Regions from separate parts of the Streptomyces sp. NPDC043685 genome, predicted to be linked through region 1. Evidence: riboswitches for the same ligand, from Rfam matches in the RefSeq annotation. Region 1 holds a riboswitch; each other region holds the start of a gene.
The links. A riboswitch is a leader RNA that binds a small molecule or an ion and turns the genes downstream of it on or off. The one in region 1 is predicted to bind cobalamin.

Region 1 (5,797 bases):
GCGGAGTTCGACACCTCGCGCACCACCGTGCGCCAGGCGCTTCAGGAGCTGGTCGTCGAGGGCCGGCTGGAGCGCATCCAGGGCAAGGGCACCTTCGTCGCCAAGCCGAAGGTCTCGCAGGCGCTGCAACTGACCTCGTACACCGAGGACATGCGCGCCCAGGGTCTCGAACCCACCTCGCAGCTGCTGGACATCGGCTACATCACCGCCGACGACCGCCTGGCCGGGCTGCTCGACATCACGCCCGGCGGGCGCGTGCTGCGCATCGAGCGGCTGCGCATGGCCAACGGCGAGCCGATGGCCATCGAGACCACCCATCTGAGCGCGAAGCGCTTCCCGGCCCTGCGCCGCTCCCTGGTGAAGTACACGTCCCTGTACACCGCGCTCGCCGAGGTCTACGACGTCCGTCTCGCGGAGGCAGAGGAGACCATCGAGACGTCCCTGGCCACCCCGCGCGAGGCCGGCCTGCTCGGCACGGACGTCGGCCTGCCGATGCTGATGCTCTCCCGGCACTCGCTGGACCGGGACGGCCGGCCGGTGGAGTGGGTGCGGTCGGTGTACCGGGGCGACCGGTACAAGTTCGTGGCCCGGCTGAAGCGGCCGGCCGACTAGGTCGTGTCCGCGGCGCTTCCGTCGCTGCTGGGGCGTGGTTTCGGTTGGGTACCGCATTGCGGACGAGGGGTTCCGCTATGGCCACACCCTGACCTAGATTGCCTGCGCATTACAACAGGTGATCACCAAGGGGACGGAGCCGCCTGATGTCGCAAGCACCGCAAGTCAGCAGAGGGCCGGTGGTGACGCCCCTGCGCGTCGTCATCGCCGTCTGCCTCATCGCGCCCTTCGTGGCCATGCTGTGGGTCGGCTCGTACGCGAAGACCGACCCGGCCTTCATCGGGATCCCGTTCTTCTACTGGTACCAGATGGCGTGGGTGCTCATCTCCACCGTCCTGACGATGATCGCCTACAAGCTGTGGCAGCGTGACCAGCGCGCCCGCTCGGCCGCGAAGGGCGGTGCGTCGCGGTGAAGGACGGCGTGAACGGCGTCGCGCTCGGCGTCTTCATCTTCTTCTTCCTGGCCGTGACGGTCATGGGCTTCCTGGCCGCGCGCTGGCGCAAGGCCGAGAACGAGCACAGCCTGGACGAATGGGGCCTGGGCGGCCGCTCGTTCGGGACCTGGATCACCTGGTTCCTGCTCGGCGGCGACCTGTACACGGCGTACACCTTCGTCGCCGTGCCGGCGGCCATCTACGCGGCGGGCGCGGCCGGTTTCTTCGCGGTGCCGTACACCATCCTGGTGTACCCCCTGATCTTCACCTTCCTGCCCCGCCTGTGGTCGGTCTCCCACAAGCACGGGTACGTCACGACCTCCGACTTCGTGCGCGGCCGGTTCGGCTCGAAGGGCCTGTCGCTCGCGGTGGCCGTGACCGGCATCCTGGCGACGATGCCCTACATCGCGCTCCAACTGGTCGGCATCCAGGCCGTGCTGGACGTGATGGGCGTCGGCGGCGGCGAGAACACCAACTGGTTCATCAAGGACCTGCCGCTGCTGATCGCCTTCGGTGTGCTGGCGGCGTACACGTACTCGTCGGGTCTGCGGGCCCCCGCGCTCATCGCGTTCGTGAAGGACACGCTGATCTACATCGTCATCGCGGTGGCGATCATCTACATCCCGATCAAGCTGGGCGGCTTCGACGAGATCTTCGCCAAGGCCGGTGAGGCGTACGGCCAGACCAACCCGGCGACGGGTGCGCCGCGCGGTGCGCTGGTGCCCGCCGAGGCGGGACAGTGGACGTACGCCACGCTGGCGCTGGGCTCCGCCCTGGCCCTCTTCATGTACCCGCACTCCATCACGGCGACGCTGTCCTCGAAGAGCCGTGAGGTGATCCGCCGCAACACCACCATCCTGCCGCTGTACTCCCTGATGCTGGGTCTGCTCGCGCTGCTCGGGTTCATGGCGATCGCGGCCGGCATCAAGGTGCAGAACGGGCAGCTGGCGATCCCGCAGCTGTTCGAGACGATGTTCCCGGACTGGTTCGCGGGCGTGGCCTTCGCGGCGATCGGGATCGGTGCGCTGGTGCCCGCGGCCATCATGTCCATCGCGGCCGCGAACCTCTTCACCCGCAACATCTACAAGGACTTCATCAAGCCGGACGCCACACCGGCGCAGGAGACCAAGGTCTCCAAGCTGGTCTCCCTGCTGGTGAAGGTGGGCGCCCTGGCCTTCGTCCTCACCATGGACAAGACGGTCGCCATCAACTTCCAGCTGCTGGGCGGCATCTGGATCCTGCAGACCTTCCCGGCCCTGGTCGGCGGCCTGTTCACTCGCTGGTTCCACCGCTGGGCGCTGCTCGCGGGCTGGGCCGTCGGCATGGTCTACGGCACGTACGCCGCGTACGGCGTGGCCTCCCCGACCCAGAAGCACTTCGGCGGCTCGGCGAAGGAGATCCCCGGCATCGGGGAGATCGGCTACATCGGCCTCACGGCGTTCGTCCTGAACGTGGTGGTGACGGTGGTCCTGACCTTCGTCCTCAAGGCCCTGAAGGCCCCCGACGGCGTCGACGAGACCAAGCCGGAGGACTACACGGCCGACGCCGGCGACCCGGGCGTCAAGGTCGAACTGCCGCCCGCCACCGCGGGATCCGCCCACTGACGTCCCCGCCGACACCCCCGCGGGCCGCCGAAACGCATGGCGTCGGCGGCCCGCACCCGTACACACTCCTGCCATGGACTTCCGGATCGGCCCCGCACGCCCCGCCCACCACGCCGTCCTCGGCGAGATCACCGCCCGGGCGTACCTCGACGACGGCCTGCTCGACTTCGGCGAGAGCGACGCCTATCTCGCCGAGCTGCGTGACGTCGCCGGGCGCGCCGCCACCGCCGAGGTCCTGGTCGCCACGGCCGACGACGAAGTCCTCGGTGGCGTCACCTTCGTCCCCTCCGGCGGTCCGATGGCCGACATCGCCCGGCCCGGCGAGGCCGAGCTGCGGATGCTCGCGGTGGCTCGCGCGGCCCGGGGGCGTGGCATCGGCGAGGCCCTCGTCCGCGCCTGCGTCGACCGGGCCCGCGCCACCCCGGGCTGCCGCGGCATCGTGCTCTCGACCCAGCGCACCATGCGCTCCGCCCACCGCCTCTACGAACGGGTGGGTTTCGTCCGCACCCCGGAGCGCGACTGGAATCCCCTCCCGGAGCTGGACGACATCACGCTGCTCACCTACGTGCTGACCCTCTGAGAGCGACTGCGACACAACATCTGGGGGTGCCTTCGGCGCCCGGCACAAGATGTATGCTCATGCTCGCTGTCGCCGCAGGGGAATCCGGTGCGAATCCGGAACTGTCCCGCAACGGTGTACCCATGCCCTTTCACAGGTGTATGGGTGTCAGTCCGAGGACCTGCCGACAGCGCACCCGGCCACCCGGCCGGTGTGCCTGACGTCCGGGCCTCGTGGAATGGGCCGGTGGACGCGACGCCGCGTGCGCTCGTGTGCTCCCCCCTGCCCTCGACGAGGCCCCGTGCCGAGCGAGGGAGAGCCCCACGTGACCATCGCGCCAGCCGAACCGGCCTCAGCCGCCGAAGAAGAGCAGGACGCTCCCGGTGCCGCGTTGCTGCGGACCCTGACCGAGCTGACCGCCGACCTCCCCGACACCGATCCCGGCCGGGTCGCCGCCGCCGCGCTGCGCGGCCGGTCCTCGCGTGCGGCCTCCGCCGAGATGATCGCGGAGTTGCGGGAGCTGGCGACGGAGGCCGCGGCCGGTCTGATCTCCGAGGACCCCGCCTACTCCCGGCTGGCCGCCCGGCTGCTGACCATCGGCATCCGCGAGGAGGCCGCCTCCCAGGGCGTCACGTCGTTCACCGAGTCCGTCGCGGTGGGCCACCGCGAGGGGCTCATCGCCGACCGCACCGCCGCGTTCGTACGGCTGCACGCGGCCCGGCTCGACGCGTTGATCGACACCGGCGCCGACGACCGCTTCGGCTACTTCGGCCTGCGCACCCTGCACAGCCGCTACCTGCTGCGGCACCCGATCACCCGCAAGGTGATCGAGACGCCCCAGCACTTCATGCTGCGCGTGGCCGCCGGTCTGGCCGAGGACGACACCAGCCGCTCGGTGGACGAGGTCGCGGCGCTCTACCGGCTGATGAGCCGCCTCGACTACCTCCCCTCCTCCCCCACCCTCTTCAACTCGGGCACCCGGCACCCGCAGATGTCGTCCTGCTACCTCCTCGACTCCCCCAAGGACGAGCTGGACTCCCTCTACGACCGCTACCACCAGGTGGCCCGGCTCTCGAAGCACGCCGGCGGCATCGGACTGGCGTACTCCCGCATCCGCGCCCGGGGTTCGCTGATCCGGGGCACCAACGGGCACTCCAACGGCATCGTCCCGTTCCTGAAGACCCTCGACGCCTCGGTCGCCGCGGTGAACCAGGGCGGCCGGCGCAAGGGCGCGGCCGCGGTCTACCTGGAGACCTGGCACGCCGACATCGAGGAGTTCCTGGAGCTGCGCGACAACACCGGTGAGGACGCCCGCCGCACGCACAACCTGAACCTCGCGCACTGGGTGCCGGACGAGTTCATGCGGCGGGTGAACGCCGACGGGCAGTGGTCGCTGTTCTCCCCCTCGGACGTGCCCGAGCTGGTCGACCTGTGGGGCGAGGAGTTCGACACCGCCTACCGGGCGGCCGAGGCGAAGGGGCTGGCGAGGAAGACCCTGCCCGCCCGTGAACTGTACGGCCGCATGATGCGCACCCTCGCGCAGACCGGCAACGGCTGGATGACCTTCAAGGACGCCGCCAACCGCACCGCCAACCAGACGGCCGAGCCGGGTCACGTCGTGCACTCCTCCAACCTCTGCACGGAGATCCTGGAGGTCACCGACGACGGGGAGACGGCGGTCTGCAACCTGGGCTCGGTCAACCTCGGCGCGTTCGTGACCGGGGGCGGCATCGACTGGGAGCGGCTGGACGAGACCGTCCGTACGGCCGTCACCTTCCTCGACCGGGTCGTCGACATCAACTTCTACCCGACGGAGCAGGCGGGCCGTTCCAACGCCCGCTGGCGCCCGGTCGGCCTCGGCGCGATGGGCCTGCAGGACGTCTTCTTCAAGCTGCGCCTGCCCTTCGACTCGCCCGAGGCCAAGGCGCTGTCCACCCGCATCGCCGAGCGCGTCATGCTCGCCGCGTACGAGGCCTCCGCCGACCTGGCCGAGCGCAACGGCCCGCTGCCGGCCTGGGAGAAGACCCGTACGGCCCGGGGTGTGCTGCACCCCGACCACTACGACGTGGAGTCGACCTGGCCCGAGCGCTGGGCGGCCCTGCGGGAGCGCATCGCCACGACCGGCCTGCGCAACTCGCTGCTCCTCGCGATCGCCCCCACGGCCACCATCGCCTCGATCGCGGGCGTATACGAGTGCATCGAGCCGCAGGTGTCCAACCTGTTCAAGCGCGAGACGCTGTCGGGCGAGTTCCTCCAGGTCAACTCCTACCTGGTGGACGAGCTCAAGCGGCTGGGTGTGTGGGACGCCCGTACCCGGGAGGCCCTGCGCGAGGCCAACGGCTCGGTGCAGGACTTCGCCTGGATCCCCGAGGACGTCCGCGCCCTCTACCGCACGGCCTGGGAGATCCCGCAGCGCGGTCTGATCGACATGGCGGCGGCCAGGACCCCGTTCCTGGACCAGTCCCAGTCCCTGAACCTGTTCCTGGAGACGCCGACGATCGGCAAGCTCTCCTCGATGTACGCCTACGCCTGGAAGTCCGGGCTGAAGACCACGTACTACCTGCGCTCGCGCCCGGCGACCCGTATCG
Region 2 (5,797 bases), on a different contig from region 1:
CGCCAACACGATCTCCAAAGGCCTCGTCGACGAGGCCGGCATCCGTCCCGAGGTCATCTTCGCCGCCCTGGTCGGCGCGATCCTCTGGAACCTGCTGACCTGGCTGGTCGGACTGCCGTCCAGCTCCTCGCACGCCCTCATGGGCGGTCTGATCGGCGCCACGATCGCCTCGGCGGGCGTCGGCGCGGTGCACGGTGACGTGCTGGTCACCAAGGTGCTGATCCCGGCCATCGCCGCCCCGCTGGTCGCGGGCATCGCGGCCATGATCGCCACCCGGCTGACCTACTCCCTCGGCAGCAAGGCCGACAGCCAGGCGTCCAAGAAGGGCTACCGGGCCGGTCAGATCGCCTCCGCGGGCCTGGTCTCCCTGGCCCACGGCACCAACGACGCCCAGAAGACGATGGGTGTCATCACCCTCGCCCTGGTCGCCGGCGGCGCCGTCGCGCCCGACTCGGACCCGCCCATGTGGGTCATCCTCTCGGCGGGTCTCGCCATCGCGCTCGGCACGTACCTGGGCGGCTGGCGCATCATCCGCACCATGGGCAAGGGACTGACCGACCTCCAGCCGCAGCAGGGCTTCGCCGCCCAGACCTCCGCTGCCACGGTCATCCTGGCCTCCTCGCACCTGGGCTTCTCCCTCTCCACCACGCACTCCGTGTCCGGCTCGGTGATGGGCGCGGGGCTCGGCCGCAAGGGCGGCGTGGTCCGCTGGTCCACCGCCACGCGGATGTTCGTCGCGTGGGGCCTGACGCTGCCGGCGGCCGCTCTGGTGGGCGCGCTCGCCGAGTACGTCACCGGCTTCGGCAGCTGGGGCACCGCCGTGGTGGCCGTCTTCCTCATCGCCTCCAGCGCGGCGATCTGGAAGCTCTCGCGGCGTGAGGTCGTCGACCACACCAACGTCAACGACACCGAGGACACCGTGGAGGCGGAGCCGGCCGGTGTGGTGACCACCGCGATGGCCGCGGTGACGCCGCCGCCGGCGGGTGCCACCGCGTCCGAGGAGCCGGTCCCCGCGTTCCCGGCGCAGGCCACGGCCGAACGGACGCCGACCACGACCACCACGGTCTGACCCCGTCCACCGGTTACAAGGAAGAGTCTCCGATATGAAGATCGACTGGGCGGCCCTCGGCTCCGTCTTCGGTGTCAGCCTCGTGGTCACCGTGGCCCTCGTCGGCCTGTTCACCCTCGGCATCACCGGTCTGTCGCGCCGCGAGCGCGCGGTGGCGCAGGGCGGGTCCGCCGGGCTCGCGGTCACCGGAGCGTACGCCTGCTTCGCAGCGTGCGCGGCGGCCGTGGGTTACGGGATCTATCTGATCGTGGCCTGAGGGCCCCGATCGCACGCCGTGCCGCCGGGCGGTGCGGGACCCCGGTCCCGCGCCGCCCGGTCGTCGTGTGCGGGGAGGGGCCGGTGTGGGGTTCTGCACACTCTCCCCTCGCAGGTCAGCGGCAAGTTGACGGCGCTTCCCGGCCGTGGTGGACTGCCGGGGCCATTACGGCGGCAGGAGAGGAAGCCGGTGCGAGTCCGGCGCGGTCCCGCCACTGTCACCGGGGTAGTGATCCCCGGGAGCCAGGAACTCTCACCGCCGGTCTCGTCGAACCAGGGCGTGGACACCCTGAGTGAGGACACATATCGCCATGCGCGGCTGCCGATCGAGGTTCACCACCCCACCCCTGCCCGCTTTCCCGGCCGGCTGAGCCCATGGGTGCCGATCGCGTCTTCGCGTACGGCGCCGCCGCCGGTCTGATCGGCGACCTGCTGCTCGGCGATCCTCGCCGGGGGCATCCGGTCGCCGCGTTCGGACGGGCCGCGGGCGCCGTGGAACGGGTGTTGTGGCGGGACCACCGCGGGTGGGGCGCGCTGCACACCGCCGTGTGTGCCGGAGGGGCCGTCGCCCTCGGGTCCGTCGCCGCGCGTGCCGTGCGGACGTCCACCGTCGCCTCCGTCGCGCTGACCGGCGCCGCCACCTGGGCCGTCGTCGGGGGGACGTCGCTCGCCCGGGAGGCGCGGACCATCGGGCGTGCCCTGGAGGCCGGGGACGTCGAGGCGGCCCGGGCCCGGCTGCCGCATCTGTGCGGACGGGACCCGCAGTCCCTCGACGCCGACGGGATCGCCCGGGCCGTGGTCGAGTCCGTCGCCGAGAACACCTCCGACGCCGTGGTGGGGGCCCTGGTGTGGGGCGCCGTCGGCGGGGTGCCGGGGCTGCTCGGGTTCCGGGCCGTCAACACCCTGGACGCCATGGTCGGGCACAAGTCGGCCCGGTACCGGCGCTACGGATGGGCGTCCGCGCGACTCGACGACCTCGCGGGGTGGCCGGGAGCACGGCTGACCGCGGTCCTCGCGACCGTGTCCGGGCCGGATCCGCGGGGGGCCGTGCGGGCCTGGCGGGCCGACGCGGCGAAGCATCCGAGCCCCAACGCCGGTCCCGTGGAGGCCTCCTTCGCGGGGGCGCTCGGGGTGCGGCTGGGCGGGACGCTGTCGTACGGCGGGCGGGTGGAGCACCGGCCCGTGCTGAACACCGAAGGGCGTGCCGTCGGCACGCGCGACGTCGAACGGGCCGTGCGGCTGTCGAAGCGCGTCACGTGGCTCGCGCTCGGAGTGTGCGCGGGCGCGCGGTTGCTGACGCGTGCGCGGTCGTTGAAGAGGGGGACATGAGATGAGCGGTGGACTTCTCGTCGCCGGTACCACCTCCGACGCGGGCAAGAGCGTCGTGACCGCCGGGATCTGCCGGTGGCTGGTGCGACAGGGCGTCAAGGTCGCGCCCTTCAAGGCGCAGAACATGTCCCTGAACTCCTTCGTGACGAAGGAGGGGGCCGAGATCGGGCGGGCGCAGGCCATGCAGGCGCAGGCCTGCCGTGTCGAGCCCACCGCGCTGATGAACCCCGTGCTGCTCAAGCCCGGTGGCGAGCAGAGCAGTCAGGTCGTGCTGCTGGGCAAGCCGGTCGGGGAGATGAGTGCGCGCGGGTACCACGGCGGCCGGCAGCAGAGGCTGCTCGGGACGGTGCTGGACTGTCTGGAGCAGTTGCGGGGCACGTATGACGCGGTGATCTGTGAGGGGGCCGGCTCTCCCGCCGAGATCAACCTGCGGCGGACGGACATCGTGAACATGGGGATCGCCCGGAACGCCGGGCTGCCCGTGCTCGTCGTCGGCGACATCGACCGGGGCGGGGTTTTCGCCTCGTTCTTCGGGACGGTGGCGCTGCTGTCGCCCGAGGACCAGGCCTGTGTCGCCGGGTTCCTCGTCAACAAGTTCCGCGGGGACGTCTCCCTGCTGGAGCCGGGTCTTGAGATGCTCCAGGGCCTCACGGGGCGGCGCACGTACGGCGTGCTGCCCTACCGGCACGGGCTCGGGATCGACGAGGAGGACGGGCTGCGGGTGTCGATGCGCGGGGCCGTCCGGGAGTCCGTCGTCGCCCCGCCCGTCGGCGAGGACGTGCTGCGGGTCGCGGTGTGCGCCGTGCCGCTCATGTCCAACTTCACCGACGTGGACGCGCTGGCCGCCGAACCGGGTGTGGTGGTGCGGTTCGTGGACCGGCCGGAGGAGCTGGCCGACGCCGACCTCGTCATCGTGCCCGGCACCCGGGGAACGGTCCGGGCGCTGGAGTGGCTGCGCGAGCGCGGCCTCGCCGACGCCCTGGTCCGCAGGGCCGCCGAGGAGCGGCCCGTGCTCGGCGTCTGCGGCGGCTTCCAGATCCTCGGCGAGCACATCGAGGACGACGTCGAAAGCCGCCGGGGCCACGTCGACGGGCTCGGCGTCCTGCCCGTGCGGGTGCGGTTCGCCCGCGAGAAGACCCTCACCCGGCCGTCCGGCGATGCCCTCGGGGAACACGTCGAGGGCTACGAGATCCACCACGGGGTCGCCGACGTCACGGGCGGCACCCCCTTCCTGGACGGCTGCCGGGTCGGCCAGACCTGGGGCACCCACTGGCACGGCTCGTTGGAGTCGGACGGCTTCCGGCGGGCGTTCCTGCGCGAGGTGGCGGCCGCCGCGGGCCGCCGCTTCGTGCCCGCGCCGGACACCTCGTTCGCCGCGCTGCGCGAGGAGCAGCTCGACCGGCTCGGCGACCTGATCGAACAGCACGCGGACACCGACGCGCTGTGGCGGCTCATCGAGTCCGGCGCGCCGCAAGGACTGCCCTTCATTCCACCGGGAGCACCCGCATGAGCACTGTGTTGTTGTTGTCGACCGCCGACACGGACCTGCTGGCGGCCCGGGCCGCCACCGGGGCCGACTACCGGATCGGCAACCCCACCCGCGTGGACGTCCGGGAGGAGCTCCCGGCCCTGCTGGACGGGGCGTCCGTCGCCGTCGTCCGGCTGCTCGGCGGCAAGCGGGCCTGGGAGGACGGGCTCGCCGCGCTGAAGGCCTCCGGCGTCCCCACCGTCCTGCTGGGCGGCGAGGCCGTGCCGGACGCGGAGCTGATGGCCGAGTCGTCCGTCCCGGCCGGTGTCGTCGCCGAGGCGCTGAAGTACCTCGTGGAGGGCGGTCCGGACAACCTCACCGAACTGGCCCGGTTCCTGTCCGACACGGTGCTGCTGACCGGCGAGGGGTTCGTCGAGCCGCGCAAGATGCCGGAGTACGGCGTCCACGGCGAGCGTGCGCACACCGAGGGCCGGCCGACCGTCGGCGTGCTCTTCTACCGGGCCCACCACCTGAGCGGCAACACCGCCTTCGTCGACACCCTGTGCGACGCGATCGAGGCGCGGGGCGCCAACGCGCTGCCCGTGTACTGCGGTTCGCTGCGCGGGGCGGACGCGGGCCTGTACGAGATCCTCGGCCGGGCGGACGCCCTGGTCGCCACCGTGCTCGCCGCCGGCGGCACCCACGCCTCGCAGGCCTCGGCGGGCGGCGACGAGGAGGCCTGGGACATCGGCGCCCTCGCCGAGCTGAACATCCCGGTGCTTCAGGGCCTCTGCCTCACGTCCTCGCGGCAGGCCTGGGCGGACTCGGACGCCGCCCTCTCCCCCATGGACGCCGCGATGCAGGTGGCGATCCCGGAGTTCGACGGGCGACTGATCACCGTGCCGTTCTCCTTCAAGGAACAGGGCCCCGACGACGTGCCCGTGTACGTCGCCGACCCGGAGCGGGCCGCGCGAGTCGCGGGGATCGCCGTGCGCCACGCGCAGTTGCGGCACAAGGAGAACGCCGAGAAGAAGCTCGCGCTGGTCTTCACCGCGTACCCGACCAAGCACTCCCGGGTCGGCAACGCGGTCGGGCTCGACACCCCGGCCTCGGCGGTGCGGGTGCTGGACGCGCTGCGGGACGCCGGGTACGTCGTCGAGGGGCACCCCGACAACGGCGACGAGCTGATCCACCGGCTCATCAACGCCGGCGGCCACGACGTGGAGTGGCTGACGGAGGAGCAGCTGGCCGCCGCCCCCGCGCGGGTGCCGCTGGCCGACTACCGGGCCTGGTTCGAGACACTCGACCCGGAGCTGAGGGACGCCATGACCGAGGCGTGGGGCGAGCCGCCCGGCAGCCTCTACGTCGACGGCGACGACATCGTGCTGGCCTCGCTCCAGTTCGGGAACGTCGTCGTGATGATCCAGCCGCCGCGCGGTTTCGGCGAGAACCCCATCGCGATCTACCACGACCCGGACATGCCGCCGTCCCACCACTACATGGCGGCCTACCGGTGGCTGGAGAACAGCTTCGGCGCCGACGCGATCGTGCACATGGGCAAGCACGGCACGATGGAGTGGCTGCCGGGCAAGGGGCTGGGGCTGAGCGGCGGCTGCGCGCCGGACGCCGTCCTCGGGGACCTGCCGCTGGTCTACCCGTTCATCGTCAACGACCCG
Region 3 (5,797 bases), on a different contig from region 1:
GCTCCAGGGCGGCGCGCACCGCCCGCTCGTCGTCCGCCGAGGCCGGTGCCCAGGCTCGGCGGTGCGGGATCCGGCCCAGCCGTACGACGTCCTCGACCGTGAACTCGACCTGCGTGTCGGACTGCTGCTCGACCACGGCGAGGCGCCGGGCGACCGTGCGGCGGGGCAGCTCACCGAGCGGTGTGCCGTCGAGCGTGACGACTCCGCAGGTCGGGGCGAGCAGCCCGGCCAGCAGGCGCAGCAGCGTGGACTTGCCGGAGCCGTTGGGGCCGAGGACACCGACGGTGGAGCCGGTCTCCGGCGCGAGGACCACGCCGTCCAGGATGAGACGCCCGTCGGTGCGGCGGCCGACCCGGTCGGCCCGCAGGCCCGCGTCCGGTGACGCCGTGGTGCCGCTCATCCGGACCTCCGTGTCCGGTACAGCACCGCCACGAAGGCCGGCACCCCGATCAGCGACGTCACGACCCCCACCGGGATCTCCTGCGGGTCCAGGACGGTGCGGGCCAGGGTGTCGACCCACACCAGGAACACCGCCCCGGCGAGGCCGGTGACCGGCAGGAGCCGGGCGTGCCCGGGCTTGGTCAGGGCGCGGGCGGCGTGCGGCAGGACCAGCCCGACGAAGCCGATCGCCCCGGCCGAGCTGACCAGCGCCGCCGTGAGCAGGGCGGTGACGCACAGCAGCACCAGACGGGTGCGGGCGACGGACACCCCGAGCGCGGCCGCCGCGTCCTGCCCGAAGGCGAAGGCGTCGAGGGTACGGGCGTACGCCAGGCACACCACCAGCGCCACGGCCAGCACGGCCAGGCACAGCCACACGTCGGTCCAGCCGGCGCCGCCGAGCGAGCCGAGGAGCCAGAACAGCACGCCGCGGGTCGTCTCGGCGTCGGCGGCGGTCAACACGACGAAGGACGTGAGCGCCGAGAAGAGCTGCATGGCGGCGACGCCCGCGAGGACGACCCGGTCGGTGGTGCCGCCGAGGGTGTGACTGAGCAGCAGCACCAGGGCGAACGACACCAGGGCGCCGAGAAACGCGCCCGCCGGGACCGGGAGGGCACCGCCGCCCACGCCGAGCACGACGACCAGGACCGCTCCGGTGGAGGCGCCGGAGGACACCCCGAGCACGAAGGGGTCGGCCAGCGGGTTGCGCAGCAGCGACTGCATCACCGCACCGCACACGGCCAGTCCGGCCCCGCACACGGCCGCGAGCAGGGTGCGCGGCAGCCGCAGTTGCCAGACGATCCCGTCCCGGATCGGCGTCAGCCGCGAGCTGCCGAGACCGAGATGGGCGGCGACCACGGACCACACGTCGGCGACCCGGATGTCGGCGGGACCGATGGTGACGGCCACGGCGAGGGAGGCCACGAGCGCGACCGCCCCGGCGGCCGCCGGCGCGAGACCGGCCCCGCGCCGGGGCCGCGCCCCGGCACCCGGCACACCGCGGGTGGTCACTTCACCAGCCCGAACCGGCGCAGCCCCGCGGCCACCCGCTCCACGCCCTCGACGGTGCGGATGGTGGGGTTCATGGCCTGCCCGCTGAGCAGCACGTACCGCTTGTGCCGGACGGCGTCCATGTTCCTGGTGACCGGATTGGACTCCAGGAAGGCGATCTTCCTGGCGGCCGACTCGGCGGTCTGCGACCTGCGGGTCAGGTCGCCGATGACGAGGACGTCGGGGTCGCGGTCGGCGACCGTCTCCCAGTTGACCTGCGGCCATTCCTCGTGGGTGTCGCCGAAGGCGTTCTTGGCGCCGAGGGCGCGGGTGATGATGCCGGGCGCTCCGCAGCAGCCGGCCATGTAGGGCGACTCGGAGTTGGCGAACCAGTACAGGAGGGTGACGCCGGAGGCGTCGATGCCGGCCGTGGCCTTCTTCATGCGCCGCTGGAGGGAGGCGACGAGTGCGTCGCCGCGTCCCTTGACCCCGAACACGGTCGCGAGGTCCCGGACCTCGCCGTAGACGGTGTCGATGTCCAGGGCCGTGTCGCGTGCGCCGTCGCCGCCGCCCGAGTTGTCCTTGCCGACGCAGTCGGACGGGGAGACGTAGGTGGGGACGCCGAGCTTCTCGAACTGCTCGCGGGTGGCGACGCCGCCCTTGCCGAGAGTGGAGACGAAGGAGGCGGCGACGAAGTCGGGGTCCGCGGCCAGGACGCGTTCGAAGGACGGGTTGTTCTCGGCGAGGCGGGGCACCTTCGCCTCGGCCTTCTCCAGCCCCTTCATCACAGGGTCGGTCCAGGTGGCGGTGCCCGCGAGGCGGTCGGCCAGACCGAGCGAGAGCAGGATCTCGGTGGTGCCCTGGTTGAGGGACACGGCGTGCCGCGGGGCGGCCGTGACGCGGACCTCGTGGCCGCAGTCGAAGAGCGTGACGGCGGCCTTCGCCGTCGTGGGCCCTGAGGCACCGCAGCCGCTCAGGAGCAGGGAGCCGGCCGTCAGCAGGACGGCGGCACGGGCGGGTCGGGCGAGGGGCACGGGAACCAGTCCTCAGGCGTCGAGGGCCCATTCGCGGAGCCCGGTCGTACGGTGCTCCCCCGCCGCACACGGCCGCGGGGGCCGCCAGCAGGTCTTCGGACTCGGGTTCCTCCGGAGCGGGGCGCCTTCCCGGACGTCCGCGAGGGAGTCCAGTGGCCGAGGCCCCGCCCGTCCCCCTCACCGCTGCGCGTCAGTTCCGGATTCGCACCGGATTCCCTGACCCACGTACATGGGTTCGACTGGCCTCGGCAAGCTATCACGCGGGCCCGCCGGGGAATCATCGCCCGCCCGGAGCCGTTGCCCTGACAGCAGTTCGTCCACGACGTTCCGAGGAGGCCGCCGGTGTACGGCGACGAGGCAACGGTCCGCAGGATCCTCACCGAGCTCGGCGACACCTGGGCCGTGGTGGGCCTGTCGTCGAACCGTCAGCGGGCGGCGTACGGCGTCGCCGCGACGCTCCGGCGCTTCGGCAAGCGCGTGGTGCCGGTGCATCCGAAGGCCGAGACGGTGCACGGGGAGCAGGGGTACGCGAGCCTGGCGGACATCCCCTTCGACGTGGACGTCGTCGACGTGTTCGTGAACAGCGACCTCGCCGGTGCCGTCGCGGACGAGGCGGTCGCCAAGGGGGCGAAGGGCGTCTGGTTCCAGCTCGGCGTCATCGACGAGACGGCGTACGACCGGACGCGTGCGGCGGGTGTGGAGATGGTGATGGACCGCTGCCCGGCGATCGAGATCCCACGGCTGTCTCATGGCCGTGTACAGGAATCCTGAAGCGTTTCCCACGAAACACCCGCACCCGGTCAAGGCTGCACAACGCGTCTTCTGCGGCCGTCCGGCCGGTTCCTAACCTGAGGCCTCTTGCTCGCCGAACTCCCCGAGTTCATCTCCGAGAGGCCTTGTATTCATGGAAAGAGACGGCCTGCGCCGGGACGTCGGGCTGATCGGGCTCATGTGGGCCTCGGTCGGTTCCATCATCGGCTCGGGCTGGTTGTACGGCGCCGAGAAGGCCGTCGTGGCGGCCGGCCCCGCGGCCATCCTGTCCTGGCTCATCGGCGCGGTGGCGATCGTGCTGCTGGCCCTGGTGCACGCCGAGCTGGGCGGCATGTTCCCGGTCGCGGGCGGCACGGCCCGTTATCCGCACTACGCGTTCGGCGGGCTGGCCGGGATGTCGTTCGGCTGGTTCTCCTGGCTCCAGGCGGCGACCGTGGCACCGATCGAGGTCGAGGCCATGATCGGCTACGCCGGGCACTGGCACTGGGCGCAGGGGCTCCAGCACGCGAAGGACGGCACCCTCACGACGAGCGGTTTCGTCGTCGCCGTCGTGCTGATGGCCGTGTTCGTCGTCGTCAACTTCCTCGGCGTGCGCGTCCTGGCGCACACCAACAGCGCCGCCACCTGGTGGAAGGTGGCGGTGCCGCTGGCGGCGATCTTCATCATCGCGGCCGGCAACTTCCACCCGGGCAACTTCACCGAGCACGGCTTCGCCCCGTTCGGCGCCCATGGCGTGCTGAGCGCCGTCAGTTCCAGCGGCATCATCTTCGCCCTGCTGGGCTTCGAGCAGGCGATCCAGCTGGCGGGCGAGAGCCGTGACCCGCGACGTGACCTGCCCCGCGCCACGATCGGCTCGGTCGCCATCGGCGCGGGCATCTACGTCCTGCTCCAGGTCGTCTTCATCGCCGCCCTGCCGCTGAGCTCCTTCGCGCACGGCTGGACCAAGCTCGACTACCCCGGCATCAGCGGTCCGTGGGCGGGGCTCGCGACCCTGGTGGGACTCGGCTGGCTGAGCGTGGTGTTGTACCTGGACGCGGTGGTCTCCCCCGGCGGCACCGGCCTGATCTACACGACGGCCACGTCCCGCGTCTCCTACGGCCTGGCCCGCAACGGCTACGCGCCGAAGCTCTTCGCCCGCACCGACGCGCGCGGCGTGCCGTGGTTCGGGCTGATCGTGTCGTTCGTGACGGGCGTGGTCTGTTTCCTGCCGTTCCCGAGCTGGCAGCAGCTGGTCGGCTTCATCACCTCGGCGAGCGTGCTGATGTACGCGGGCGCCCCGCTGGCCTACGGCGTCTTCGCCGACCGGCTGCCGCACCGGGAACGCCCCTACCGCCTGCCCGGCGGCGCGGTGGTGTCACCCCTGTCGTTCGTGGTGGCCAACCTCATCATCTACTGGTCCACCTGGGACACGCTGTGGCGGCTCGGCGTGGCCATCGTCCTCGGCTACGTCCTGCTCGGCGGCTACGCCTGGTACGCCACCCGCAAGGGCCTGCCGGACGCGCCCCGCCTGGACTGGAAGGCCGCCCAGTGGCTGCCCGTCTACCTGCTGGGCTTGGGCGTCATCTCCTGGCAGGGCGGTTTCGGCGGCCAGGGGCACCTCACGCTGTGGTGGGACATGCTGGTCGTGGCCGTGTTCTCGCTGGCGATCTACTACTGGGCCCGGGCCTCGGCCTCCCTGCCCGCGGAGATAGAGCGGAGCATCGAGGAGGTGGCCGTCACGGAGGTGCCGGTGCACTGAGACCGGCCTCCATAATGTGCGCATGACCCACCCCCTTCCGTCCGTGAACTCCGGCGCCCCGCAACGTTTCCCAGTCGTTGTCGTGGGCGCCGGTCCGGCGGGTCTGACCGTCGGGAACATCCTGCGGGCCGCGTCCGTGGACTGTCTGGTGCTGGAGACGGAGACCCGGGAGTTCATCGAACGGCGGCCCCGGGCCGGGGTCATCGAGGAGTGGGCCGTACGCGGCCTGGAAAAGCGCGGCCTCGCCCGCAACCTCCTGGACCGCGCCGAGCTGCACACCGCGTGCGAGTTCCGCTTCGGCGGCGAGCGCTACCGGTTCCCCTACGGGGAGCTGACGGGCAGTCACCACTTCGTCTATCCGCAGCCGTTGCTGGTGACGGACCTGGTGCGGGAGTACGCCGACGTCCGGGGCGGCGCGATCCGCTTCGGGGTCCGGGACGTGCGCGTCCACGACCTCGACACCGACCGGCCGTGGGTGTCGTACACCTGCCCCGAGACGGGCGAGGGCCAGGTCGCGCACTGCGACTTCGTCGCCGGCTGCGACGGGGCACGCGGGGTGACCCGTGCCTCGCTGCCGCCGGAGCGGGTGCGGATCGCGCGGCACGACTACGGCATCGGCTGGCTCGCCCTGCTCGCCGAGGCGCCGCCGTCCGCCGACTGCGTGCTGTTCGGCTGCCATGCCCGCGGGTTCGCCGGGCAGATGCCCCGCAGCCCGGAGGTGACCCGCTACTACCTCCAGTGCCCGCCGGGTGACGACCCGGAGAACTGGCCGCACGAGCGTGTGTGGGCCGAACTCCGGGAGCGGCTCGGGGCGGCCGGGGTGCCA
Region 4 (5,797 bases), on a different contig from region 1:
GACCTCCCGGTTCCGACTGGAGGCGCAGACCGCCGGGCGTCTCAACCACCCCAACGTGGTCGGTGTCCTGGACTTCGGCGAGTACGACAACCGGCTGTACCTCGTGATGGAACTGGTCGAGGGCGACAGTCTCGCCGGGGTGCTGACCAAGTCCGGCGCGCTTCCCGCCGAGGAGGTGGCCCGGCTCGCCGCGCAGGCGTCCGCGGGGCTCGCCGCCGCCCACGGGCAGGGCATCGTGCACCGGGACGTCAAACCCGCCAACCTGCTGCTGGACTCCCAGGGCACGCTGAAGATCGGTGACTTCGGCATCGCGCGGTTCCTCGACGACCCGGGCGCCGCGCTCACCGCCACCGGCCAGATCGTCGGCACCGGCCTCTACCTCGCGCCCGAACGGGCCCTGGGCAAGCCCGCCGGGCCCGCCTCCGACATGTACTCCCTGGGCTGTGTGCTCTACCAACTGCTCAGCGGCCGTCCTCCGTTCCAGGCCGACACCGCCGTCGCCCTTCTCCACCAGCACCTCGACTCGGCCCCCGTGCCGCCTCGCGACCTCGGTGTCTCCGGACTCCCCCCGGCGTTCGAGAACTACCTCCTCGGGCTGCTCGCCAAGCAGCCCGAGGACCGGCCCACCGCCCAGCAGGCCGCCGAGTGGTTCGCCGGGGGTGCCTGGCGGGGCCTGCCCGAGCCGCTGCCGGAGGTCTCGCCGCCGCTGCGGCCGCAGCCCGCGCCCACGGCGATGTCCGCGCCCCCGGGCCGGTACGCCGCCGAGGCGGGCAGCCCGACCACGTACGCGCTGCCCGCGACCACGGGGCACCGCACCGCGGCCCGGGCGGCCCAGGCGGGGCGTTCGGGCCGCTCGCGCGGGCGCGGCGGCCCCGGCAACCGGCCGAGACTGGTCGCGACGGCCGCCGCCGCGGCCCTCTTCCTCGCCGCGATGCTCATCGGCATGCGCTGGTTCTCCCCCGACACCACGGCGGAGGGCACGGAACCCGACGCGTCCCCGTCCGCGAGCAGTCCGGCCGCGACGCCGTCCGCCGGCTCCGCCGCGTCCCCCTCCACCGAGCCGGCGTCCGGCCAGGGGGCTGGTCCGGCGTCCGGCCAGGCCGCCGGTCCGGGGTCCGGCCAAGGGGCAGCCGGCACGCCGGCCACCGGCACCGTGACCGACGTCACCGCGTCCGAGCCGGCCGCTTCCCCGACCCCTGCCGCGGCCCCGCCCGGCGCCGTGCCTCCTGCGGAGGAGGCGGGCGACGGCGGCCCGGCGCAGCCGAACCCGCAGGCCCCGCAGGCCGGGCTGGACGGGGAGGGCGACGACGGCGGGGACGAGGGCGGCGACGACTGACACGGCCCGGACGCCGGGCGACGCGGCCGTGCGCGCAGCGCGTGGATCAGCGGGGGGATGCGCCGGTGTGCGAGCGGACGCCCCCTCGCGCGCCCCCATGGGTGGCTTGTCATCGCCCTTACCCCGGCCTTATTGTCACCAGGCCTTGGTGAACGGGAAATCCGGTGTGATGCCGGTGCGGCCCTCGCCACTGTGAATCGGGAAGTCCGGCTCCGGCCCTCACGGGCAGCCACTGGGTCCTTGTGACCCGGGAAGGCGGAGTCCGGGCGGTGGTACCCGTCAGCCAGGAGACCGGCCAAGGCGCGTCAACCATCCACGAGGTGCTGGAGAGGGTCTGCTGAGCCATGCACATTGCCGAGGGTTTCCTTCCTCCGGCGCACGCGGTCGCCTGGGGCGTCGCGTCGGCGCCGTTCGTCGTCCACGGGGTCCGGTCGCTCACCCGTGAAGTGCGCGAGCACCCCGAGAGCACCCTGCTCCTCGGTGCGTCCGGCGCCTTCACCTTCGTCCTGTCCGCCCTGAAACTGCCTTCCGTCACCGGCAGTTGCTCACACCCCACCGGCACGGGCCTGGGAGCCATCCTGTTCCGGCCGCCCATCATGGCGGTGCTGGGCACCATCACCCTGCTCTTCCAGGCGCTGCTGCTCGCGCACGGCGGCCTGACCACGCTCGGCGCCAACGTCTTCTCGATGGCGATCGTCGGCCCCTGGGCCGGATACGCCGTCTACCGGCTGCTGCGGCGTTACGACGTGCCGCTGATGGTGACGGTGTTCTGCGGCGCGTTCGTCGCCGACCTGTCCACCTACTGCGTCACCAGCGTGCAGCTGGCGCTCGCGTTCCCCGACCCGGGCAGCGGCTTCCTGGGCGCGCTCGCCAAGTTCGGCTCCATCTTCGCCGTGACCCAGATCCCGCTCGCGGTGAGCGAGGGCCTGCTGACCGTGCTCGTGATGCGGCTGCTGGTGCAGTCCAGCAAGGGCGAACTGACCCGGCTGGGCGTGCTCCTCGCCGAGAAGCAGGCCCCCGCCGAGTCGGAGGCGGTGGCCCGGTGACCAGGAACACGAAGATCAACCTCATTTTGCTCGTCGCCGTGGCCGCGCTCGCGGTGCTGCCCTTGGCGCTCGGCCTCGGCGACCACAAGAAGGAGCCGTTCACGGGCTCCGACTCCGAGGCCGAGACGGCGATCACCGAGCTGAAGCCGGACTACGAGCCGTGGTTCTCGCCGCTGTACGAGCCGCCGTCCGGCGAGATCGAGTCGGCGCTCTTCGCTCTCCAGGCGTCCCTCGGCGCCGGTGTCCTCGCCTACTACTTCGGTCTGCGCCGGGGACGCCGGCAGGGTGAGCGGCGGGCGCTGGAGCGGGAGGCCGACAGCGCGCTGTCCGGCGCCGCCGCGAAGTCCTCAGCGGAACGGGACTGATCCCGGGTGCTGCCGATCGACGCGGCGGCGCACAGCAGTCGCTGGCGCCGCCGCCATCCCGTGGACAAGGCCGTGCTCGGGCTCGGCCTCACCGTGCTCGCGATCTCCCTGCCGCCCTGGCCGGGTGCGGCCCTGGTGCTCCTGACGGCCCTGGTGGTGCTGCTGGGGCCGGCCGGTGTGCCCGCGCGGCGGCTGTGGCGGGCCTACCGGGTGCCGCTGGGCTTCTGCGTGACCGGCGCGGTCACCCTGCTGGTCCAGGTCGGCGGGCCGGGGGGTTTCGTCTCCTTCGCCCCCGACGGCCCCGTCCGGGCCGGGGAGTTGCTGCTGCGCACCTCGGCGGCCTCCCTGGGCGTGCTGCTGTTCGCCTTCACCACACCCCTGTCCGACCTGCTGCCGCGCCTGATCCGGGCCGGGATCCCGGCGCCCGTCGTGGACGTCGCGCTGGTGACGTACCGGATGAGCTTCCTGCTGCTGGACTCCGTGCGCCGCATCCGGGAGGCCCAGGCGGCCCGGCTCGGGCACACCGGCCGGGCCGCGGAGTGGCGTTCCCTGGCCGGGCTCGGCGCCGCCGCGTTCGTCCGGGCCTTCGACCGGGCCACCCGGCTCCAGGCCGGGCTCGCCGGACGCGGCTACGACGGCACCCTGCGCGTCCTGGTGCCCGAGGCCCGGGTCTCCGTCCGCTTCACGACGGCCAGTTGCGCACTGCTCGCGGGGCTGGCCGTCCTCACCCTCGTACTGGAAAGGCCGCTGACATGAGCGAGCCCGCCCTCGTCGCCCTGCGGGGCGCGTCCTTCGCCTACGAGGACGGCCCGGCCGTGCTCAGCGGCCTCGACTTCGAGATCCGCGAGGGCCGCGCGCTCGCGCTGCTGGGCCGCAACGGCAGCGGCAAGACCACGCTGATGCGGCTGCTCTCCGGCGGACTGCGGCCCCACGAGGGGCGGCTGACGCTCGAAGGGCGGCCGGTGTCGTACGACCGCAAGGGTCTGACCCGGCTGCGGACGACCGTGCAGCTGGTGGTGCAGGACCCGGACGACCAGTTGTTCGCGGCGTCGGTGGAACAGGACGTGTCGTTCGGGCCGCTGAACCTGGGCCTGGACGACACGCAGGTGCGGGCGCGGGTGGCGGAGGCCCTCGCCGCGCTGGACATCACGGCCCTGGCCGACCGGCCCACCCATCTGCTCTCCTACGGGCAGCGCAAGCGCACCGCCATCGCGGGCGCGGTCGCGATGCGGCCACGGGTCCTCGTCCTCGACGAGCCGACGGCAGGGCTCGACCCCGACGGCCAGGAACGGCTGCTCACGACCCTCGACGGGCTGCGCGCCGCCGGCACCACGGTGGTGATGGCCACGCACGACGTCGACCTCGCCCTGCGCTGGGCCGACGACGCGGCGCTCCTCACCCCCTCCGGTGTCCGTACCGGGCCCGCGGCCACGGCACTGGCCCGCACCGATCTGCTGCGCGAGGCCGGGCTGCGGCTGCCCTGGGGCGCGGCGGCGGCGGAACTCCTGCGCGCCCAGGGGTTGTTGTCCGCCGCGGAACCGGGACCGCGGACACCGGACGAACTCGCCGCCCTCACGGCGGCGCGGCCGGGGGGCGTCGCGGGCTGAGGCGTGCGCGTACGAACGCACCGACGGGCGCGCGCGCCCCGCCTGACGGTCTCGCCTCGCCGGGCGCGCTTGCCCCACCGTGCGTGTCTGCCCCGCCGCGCGTCCGCCCCGGCGGGCGCCTTCGCACTGCCGGGCATCCGCCGACCGGGCGGTCGTCCGATATGTGGTTGTCCGGCGTCGCGGCGCCGCACTACGGTGCCGAGGTGGATCTCTTCTCACACACCTGGGCGGCGTTGCGGGCGGCGGTGGCCGAGCTGGGCGACGAGGACTTCGGGCGGCCCTCCGGCTGCACCGGCTGGCTGGTGCGGGACCTGGTGTGCCATCTGATCGTCGACGCGCAGGACGTCCTGATCACGCTGGCCACTCCCTCCGACCGGGAACCGACCCGTGACGCGCTGACGTACTGGGACGTCTCCGACACGCCGCCGACCGGTGACGACCCGCTCGACGCGCTGACCGTCCGGCTGGCCGCCGCGTACGAGGACCCGAACCTGCTGAAGTTCCATCTGGACGACGTGGGGTCCGCCGCCGGCCGTGCCGCCCTGCTCGCCGACCCCGCGGGCCGCGTCGGCACCCGTGACGAGGTCCTCACCGTGGGCGACTTCCTCTCCACGTACGTCATGGAGTGGACGCTGCACCACCTCGACCTGATCGCCTACCTCCCGGACGCGGAGCAGCCGCCCGCTGAGGGGCTCGCCCGGTCCCGGGAGATGCTGGAGCGGATCGCGGGAGGCCCCTTCCCGTCCACCTTCCACGACGTGGACGCACTGCTGATCGGCACCGGCAGGCGGGCGCCGACCGCGGCCGAGCAGGACGGGCTCGGCGCACTGGCCTCGAAGGTACCGCTGTACCTGGGCTGACGTCGCCGTCGCGAAGACCCTGCTCACGGGCCCGCCGTCGAACCACCCCGGTCCAGGTGGGAGCATGGGCGGTATGGACATCCGCAGCAGGAACAATGTCAACGTCATCGGCCGCGACGACGCGCCGGTGCTGCTCCTGGCACACGGGTTCGGCTGCGATCAGAACATGTGGCGACTCGTGGTGCCGGCGCTGGCCGAGCGCTACCGGGTGGTGCTGTTCGACTACGTCGGTTCCGGCGGCTCGGACCTCGGGGCATGGAACGAGGAGCGGTACTCCTCGCTCCAGGGCTACGCCGCCGACGTCGTCGACGTCTGCGAGGAGCTGGACCTGCGGCAGGCGGTGTTCGTGGGGCACTCGGTCAGTGCCATGGTCGGAGTGCTGGCCGCGCAGGCCGCCCCGGAGCGCATCGGGGCGCTCGTCATGGTGACCCCCTCGCCCTGCTACCTCGACGACGAGGGCTACCGCGGCGGCTTCAGCACGGAGGACATCGACGAGCTGCTCGCCTCCCTGGAGGCCAACTACCTGGGCTGGTCGTCCGTGATGGCCCCGGTGATCATGGGCAACCCGGAGCGGCCGGAGCTG

Region 2: it holds a riboswitch for cobalamin, as region 1 does, so the genes downstream of both, AC0665_RS25670 (cobalamin biosynthesis protein) here and AC0665_RS03850 (ribonucleoside-diphosphate reductase subunit alpha) in region 1, are expected to answer to the same signal.
Region 3: it holds a riboswitch for cobalamin, as region 1 does, so the genes downstream of both, AC0665_RS19845 (ABC transporter substrate-binding protein) here and AC0665_RS03850 (ribonucleoside-diphosphate reductase subunit alpha) in region 1, are expected to answer to the same signal.
Region 4: it holds a riboswitch for cobalamin, as region 1 does, so the genes downstream of both, AC0665_RS12735 (energy-coupling factor ABC transporter permease) here and AC0665_RS03850 (ribonucleoside-diphosphate reductase subunit alpha) in region 1, are expected to answer to the same signal.

The regions. Positions count from the first base shown of each region.
Region 1 covers NZ_JBWKCH010000001.1:816,213-822,009, reverse strand. The annotation lists gene AC0665_RS03870 (GntR family transcriptional regulator) at 1-612, shown strand, start outside; gene AC0665_RS03865 (DUF3311 domain-containing protein) at 759-1,025, shown strand; gene mctP (monocarboxylate uptake permease MctP) at 1,022-2,650, shown strand; gene AC0665_RS03855 (GNAT family N-acetyltransferase) at 2,724-3,230, shown strand; cobalamin riboswitch at 3,247-3,412, shown strand; gene AC0665_RS03850 (ribonucleoside-diphosphate reductase subunit alpha) at 3,535-5,797, shown strand, end outside.
Region 2 covers NZ_JBWKCH010000008.1:53,829-59,625, forward strand. The annotation lists gene AC0665_RS25660 (inorganic phosphate transporter) at 1-1,069, shown strand, start outside; gene AC0665_RS25665 (hypothetical protein) at 1,104-1,325, shown strand; cobalamin riboswitch at 1,458-1,596, shown strand; gene AC0665_RS25670 (cobalamin biosynthesis protein) at 1,700-2,653, shown strand; gene AC0665_RS25675 (cobyric acid synthase) at 2,655-4,163, shown strand; gene cobN (cobaltochelatase subunit CobN) at 4,160-5,797, shown strand, end outside.
Region 3 covers NZ_JBWKCH010000005.1:643,282-649,078, forward strand. The annotation lists gene AC0665_RS19835 (ABC transporter ATP-binding protein) at 1-400, opposite strand, end outside; gene AC0665_RS19840 (FecCD family ABC transporter permease) at 397-1,434, opposite strand; gene AC0665_RS19845 (ABC transporter substrate-binding protein) at 1,446-2,462, opposite strand; cobalamin riboswitch at 2,546-2,706, opposite strand; gene AC0665_RS19850 (CoA-binding protein) at 2,805-3,233, shown strand; gene AC0665_RS19855 (APC family permease) at 3,367-4,971, shown strand; gene AC0665_RS19860 (4-hydroxybenzoate 3-monooxygenase) at 4,994-5,797, shown strand, end outside.
Region 4 covers NZ_JBWKCH010000003.1:802,684-808,480, reverse strand. The annotation lists gene AC0665_RS12740 (serine/threonine-protein kinase) at 1-1,336, shown strand, start outside; cobalamin riboswitch at 1,466-1,650, shown strand; gene AC0665_RS12735 (energy-coupling factor ABC transporter permease) at 1,681-2,382, shown strand; gene AC0665_RS12730 (energy-coupling factor ABC transporter substrate-binding protein) at 2,379-2,747, shown strand; gene cbiQ (cobalt ECF transporter T component CbiQ) at 2,754-3,503, shown strand; gene AC0665_RS12720 (energy-coupling factor ABC transporter ATP-binding protein) at 3,500-4,354, shown strand; gene AC0665_RS12715 (maleylpyruvate isomerase N-terminal domain-containing protein) at 4,558-5,214, shown strand; gene AC0665_RS12710 (alpha/beta fold hydrolase) at 5,288-5,797, shown strand, end outside.